Regions from separate parts of the Gorillibacterium terrae genome, predicted to be linked through region 1. Evidence: riboswitches for the same ligand, from Rfam matches in the RefSeq annotation. Region 1 holds a riboswitch; the other holds the start of a gene.
The links. A riboswitch is a leader RNA that binds a small molecule or an ion and turns the genes downstream of it on or off. The one in region 1 is predicted to bind glycine.
Positions count from the first base shown of each region.

Region 2: another riboswitch for glycine. It lies ahead of ACSEXS_RS13240 (amino acid permease); the one in region 1 lies ahead of gcvT (glycine cleavage system aminomethyltransferase GcvT).

Region 1 is NZ_JBPPGI010000002.1:71,340-74,375, reverse strand. It holds gene ACSEXS_RS10535 (response regulator transcription factor) at 1-482, opposite strand, end outside; gene gcvH (glycine cleavage system protein GcvH) at 673-1,071, opposite strand; glycine riboswitch at 1,307-1,401, shown strand; glycine riboswitch at 1,405-1,504, shown strand; gene gcvT (glycine cleavage system aminomethyltransferase GcvT) at 1,657-2,790, shown strand; gene gcvPA (aminomethyl-transferring glycine dehydrogenase subunit GcvPA) at 2,787-3,036, shown strand, end outside.
Region 2 is NZ_JBPPGI010000003.1:130,227-133,262, forward strand. It holds gene ACSEXS_RS13230 (hypothetical protein) at 1-737, opposite strand, end outside; gene ACSEXS_RS13235 (DUF2798 domain-containing protein) at 1,007-1,519, shown strand; glycine riboswitch at 1,698-1,777, shown strand; gene ACSEXS_RS13240 (amino acid permease) at 1,917-3,036, shown strand, end outside.

The sequences.
Region 1 (3,036 bases):
AGGCAATGCAGCAGATCGAACTCGCGCACCGACAGCTCGACCGTCCGTCCCGCTTGCTTGACCAGCCGGCTCTCGGCATGGAGCGTCAGTTCGCCCGCCCGCAAGAGCGTCTGCGCCGCTTGCCCGTTTCGCCGGCCGACCGCCCTGAGCCGAGCCAGCAGCTCCTCCATATCGAACGGCTTTGCCACATAATCGTCCGCGCCGCAATCGAGCCCGTTCACCTTGTCGAACACGCTGCTGCGGGCCGTCAGCATGACGATCGGCGTTCCTTTGACCTGCCGGATGCGGCGGCATACTTCCATCCCGCTCAGGCCGGGCAGCATCAGGTCGAGCAGAATGCAGGCATACTCGTTCGCGAGCGCCAGCTCCAGACCCGTTCGCCCGTCGAACGCCGTCTCGGTGCCGTAACCGGCATGGCCGAGCTCCAGCTCCAGGAGCCGGGAGAGCGGCTTTTCATCTTCAATGATCAGAATATGGTCCATCCGCGGTGCCCCTTTCCCCATCAGACTACCGCAGACGCATGAGAACGGCGTTAACGCCGGATTAGAATTCGCTGAGATGCCGCCGCTGTCCGCATGTCCGTCCGCCATGCCAAATAGCGCCCGCCCACCCCCCGGACAGTCCGGGACGGGCATGGGCCGGGCGCTTGATGGAATCGTTCCTGCGCTCTTCTTACGCCTGATCGGCGATGAGGGCTTCGTACTGCTCGGCGTTCAGCAGCTTGGACAAGGCGTCGTCCGGTTCGCCGTCGACTTCCAGCTCGACGATCCAGCCAGCTCCGTACGGGTCCGAATTGACCAGCTCGGGTTGGTCGATCAGCGCCTCGTTCAGCTTGACGACCGTTCCGCCGACCGGAGAATACAGATCGGATACGGTCTTGACCGATTCAATCGTGCCGAGGCTGTCTCCCTCCGACGTCTTCGCGCCCAGCTCGGGAAGCTCGACGAACACGATGTCTCCGAGACGGCTCTGGGCAAAATCGGTAATGCCGATCCGCACCGTGCGCGCTGCGCCTTTTGCCGCCCATTCATGCTCTTCGCTGTACAGCAAATCCGCTTTCACTTCGCTCATGGAAAGACCCTCGCTTTGATCATGCTCTTTTCGCCCCTCCGGGGAAAAGGCTGGGTAGGTAACCCGCGCCGCACATGCGGCATACGTATTAAAAGTACCGGATCGGTGCCGGGCCTGTCAATGGGGCAGTCCGGGGCAGCGGATTTAGTGGAAGTTATCTTGACACGGCCGGTTTTTTCGCTTATTAATGGAGTGAGGAGTTCACAAATGCGACAAACATCATACAGCACAGCGGATGAACGCAATGGGAGAGATTACCTAGACTTACGGTAACGCCGAAGGAGTAAGCCGCCAGGTGAATCTCTCAGGCAAAAGGACCATTGCCGGACGCGTCTCTGGAGAGCGCCCGCCCGCGCGGGACACCCAAGGGGAAACTTGCCGCAGAAGCGCACCGCTTCCGGGCCAAGGTAACTCTCAGGTACAAAGGACAGAGGAAAAGCACGGTTTCCCAAGGGGAAGCTGTCCGCTTTTCGCTTCTGTCCTTTTTTGGTTCCGGGCCGCTCCACCGGGAGGCCTGCGAAAAAGCGGCGAGGCGGAGAAGCCGGATATTCCCCATTCGACCAGTTCAGCGAGAGGTGAGAAGGAATGACCGTACTCAAGCAAACCCCGTTATACCCGCTCTACGCGGAGACGGAAGGCGCCCGCACGATCGACTTCGGCGGCTGGGAGCTGCCCGTGCAGTTCTCCGGCATTCAGGCGGAGCATGACGCCGTCCGGGAGCGAGCCGGCCTGTTCGACGTCTCCCACATGGGCGAGGTCGAGGTCCGCGGCGATGCGGCCGAGGCCTGGCTGCAAAAGCTTACCGTCAACGACGTGGCGAAGCTCGCCGACGGCTCCGCCCAGTACAGCCTGATGTGCTACGAGGACGGCGGCACGGTGGACGATCTGCTGGTCTACCGCATCGAGGCCGGGCGCTACCTGCTCGTGCTGAACGCGGCGAATTTGCAAAAAGACCTGGAATGGCTGAACCGGCATCTGGCGGACGGCGTGACGCTGACGGACCGAAGCGCCGAGACGGCGCTCCTGGCGCTGCAAGGACCGCTTGCCGCCCGGATCATCGCCAAGGTTGCAGCCGATCCGACGGAATTGTCCGCGCTGAGACCCTTCACCTTCCTCGCGGAAACGGAAGTCTGCGGCGTGAAGGCGCTCGTCTCGCGCACGGGCTACACCGGCGAGGACGGCTTCGAGCTGTACGCGGATGCCGCGGACGCCCCGGCGCTGTGGCGGGGGCTGCTCGAAGCCGGAAAACCGGAAGGCCTTATCCCCATCGGCCTCGGGGCGCGCGATACGCTGCGCTTCGAGGCGGGGCTCTCGCTGTACGGGCAGGAGCTATCCGCGGCTATCTCGCCGCTTGAGGCGGGGCTCGCCCGCTTCGTCAAGCTGGACAAGGGCGACTTCATCGGCCGCGAAGCGCTGGCGCGGCAGAAGGAAGCGGGCGTTCCGCGCCGGATGGTCGGCATCGAGATGGTCGACCGCGGCATTCCCCGGCCGCATTACCCGCTGTACGCGGGACCGGAGGAGTCGGCCGAACGGATCGGCGAAGTGACGACCGGCACCCGCTCTCCGAGCCTCAAGCGGGACTTGGGGCTGGCTCTGGTGAAGGCGGACTCCGCCGAGCCGGGAACGGAGCTCTGGATCGAGATCCGCGGCAAACGGTTGAAGGCCGTTGTGATCGGCCTTCCCTTCTACAAACGAACCCGAAAGGAGGCGGCGAAATGAAGCACCGCTATCTGCCCATGACCGAGCAGGACCAGGCGGCCATGCTGAACGAAATCGGCGTGGCCGCCGTGGAGGACCTGTTCGCCGATATCCCCGCCGACGTCCGGTTTCAGGGACGTCTCGCCGTATCCGAAGCGCTGGACGAATACGAGCTGCTGAGGCATATGCGGGAGCTGGCCGGCCGGAACGCCGACACGGACCGCTACGCCAGCTTTCTTGGAGCGGGCCTCTACGACCACCATGTGC
Region 2 (3,036 bases), on a different contig from region 1:
GAGGCCTTGTAGCCCCAGGCCGAAGCGCGGTACAGCTCGTTGCCGAGGCTCCCCGAATCGGTGCCGAAATAGCCCTTTTTCTTCACATAGCCGAGGAGGTTGTCCAGATCGAAGGAGTCTCGGTCGGCGTAATAGGCAAAGTCGGCATGGAACGGACGGATGGTGTCCGTGCTGATGGCATGCTCCTTGATATACTGCGAGGTTCGTTCATAGATGGCTTGGGCCAGAGCATAGTCGCTCTTCATTTCCGCTTCCCGGTCGAAGCTGCGGCGCAGGATGCCAAGCCGGAGGCCGAGATAGGCCGGAAACACATCCGACGGCCCTTCCGTATACTCGGGGATAACGCTGACGAACCGGTTCAGCGGGTTCCCGGGCTTGTACTGCTCCAGCAAGCGATAGCAATCCTGGCGGAACTCGAATAGGTCGGGGGAATAAAAGTCCTGGATGCCGTTCTTCGTCTTCTTGATCTGGATGCCGAGCCCGGGGTCCCGCTCGTCGTAAAACACCCCGACCCAATCCCCTTCGTCGACTCCGTGCAGCAATTCCCTCCGCCGTTCCTGGAACACCGAGCCTTCCGCGATCCGTAGGTTATAGGTCTTCTCCAGGTACGCCGCAAACTCCGTTTTTACCGATTCTTCCGCCTTGTCGCCGGCCTGATGGGCGCCGATCGGAACACAGCCCGAGAGCAGGCTGAAGGCCATGAGCAAAAACAAGGCTCCTCGTCTCGTTCGGTTCATGGATTCCTCCCCTTATGCTGCCGTTGTCTCCGGCCCAGGCTTACTGCCATTCCTCTGCCGGAGAATCTTTCGGTATTATAGCAAACCGACTCTCCCATTTGAAATTTCTTCCGCCCCCGATATCCGGGAGAAGGGCCGGGCCATGGAGGAATTATTCCATTGTCGCGGAGAAACGTTCACAGAACGTTCACTTATGAAAGCGGGGAGGACCTCGTTACAATGGACAAAGTCTCTTGAAAAAAAGGAGGATTTCGATCATGTCGAACCCGATGCATGCCGAGACCCGCTTGCCGAGAAACGGCAAAGAGGGGATTCTGTTTGGTTTGATTGTCTCTATTCTGTCCGTCAATACCATTGCGCCCGTCATCACCGGGCTGGAGCTCGGCTTCAGCAAAGCAGTCTATTGGAATACGCTAAAAATCATCCCGTTCATGTGGATCATCGTCCTTCTGTCCGTGCGTTTCCTGGCCGGACCGATCGTGGGCAGGGTTCTGCCGAGGTTCCTCAAGCCGACCGATGGGTTTGCCGTCCGGGTGCTGATGACCATCGTGCTGAACGTCACCGTGTTGTCCCTGTGGATGTCGATCATCGGCACCTGGGTGGGCATGCGGGAGATCAGCCTGCATCCGTTTCAGAATTTCCTGCATATCTGGCCGCGGAATTTTGGTGTCGCCTTCTGGATCGAGATGCTGTTTGCCCAGCCGATTGCCCGTTGGGGGATGAAGATGCTGCACGCCCGGCAGGACCGGCAAGCGCTTCGGGCGGTTCGCTCCGATTCGTAACTCTGGAGCGGGTCCGAAGCGTTTTTTTGCAGCCCGATCACTTAGTCCGATGACCGAATGGAATCCATATCATTGACATATTCTCGCATCAGGCTTACGATGGGACACATCGAAACATCTCACCCGACAACCGAATACGAAAAAAGCAGGCTATGAATGCTATGGGTTCACTATAGCAGGAGCGGCTTCTGGAGAGACCGCGGGCATCCGCGGCGCCGAAGGGTTCACAATCTCAGGCAAAAGGACAGAAGAGTGCGGATTCAAGCAGGGTTGGCGGAGCCATGTTCGCCCTTCCTTTCGATCCGTTATTCTGACGCACCCGGAGATTGGAGTCCATCCAATCTCTTTTTTTGTTGAGTGTGCGGGACGGGTTTCGAACAAAAAGGGGGCTTGCGCTTTGGCACAGCAAGAATTAAAACGGGAATTGGAAAACAGACACGTTCAACTCATTGCCATCGGCGGTACGATCGGCACAGGATTGTTTCTGGGCTCGGGCCGGGCGATCCAGCAGGCGGGGCCGTCGATCGTCCTCGCCTACCTGATCGTGGGCATTGCGGTGTTCTTCGTCATGCGGGCGCTGGGAGAACTCCTGCTGTCCAAGGCAGGGTACCAGTCGTTCACCGACATTGCCGAGGACTACCTGGGGCCGCGGGCGGCCTTCGTCACCGGCTGGACCTACTGGTTCTGCTGGATCATGACGGCGATGGCCGACGTGATCGCGGTTGGAGTATATGTGCGGTATTGGTTCGCGATTCCGCAGTGGGTACCGGCCATCGTCTGCCTGGTCATCTTGCTTGCGCTTAATCTGCTCACGGTCAAGAACTTCGGCGAGCTGGAATTCTGGTTCGCCCTCATCAAGGTTGTGACGATTCTCGCCTTGATTGCGATTGGGGCGGTTCTGCTCGTGATCGGCTTCCATACCGATGCGGGGAAGGTGACGCTCACGAACATCTGGGGGCACGGCGGACTCTTCCCGAACGGAGTCACCGGCTTCCTGCTCTCCTTCCAGATGGTGGTGTTCGCCTTCGTCGGCGTAGAGCTGGTCGGCGTATCGGCGGCGGAGACGGCCAACCCCGAGAAGAACATCCCGTCGGCGATCAACAAGATCCCGCTGCGCATCCTGTTCTTCTACGTGGGGGCGATCCTCGCCCTCCTGTGCATCAATCCCTGGACCGAGCTCAGCCCGGCGGAGAGCCCGTTCGTCAAGACGTTCACCCTGGTCGGCATTCCGATTGCCGCCGGGATCATCAACTTCGTCGTGCTCACCTCCGCCGCCTCCGCCTGCAACAGCGGCATGTTCTCGACGAGTCGGATCCTCTATAACCTGAGCCGCAACGACCAGGCTCCGGTCGCCTTCGGCAAGCTCAACCGCAATCACGTACCCCGCAATGCGCTGGCCGTCTCCACGCTGGTGCTGTCCGGAGGAGCGCTGCTCAGCAAGCTGATTCCGGGGCAGGCCTTCGGCATCGTGACCACGATCAGCGCGATCTGCTTCATCTGGGTTTGGGGGATCGTAT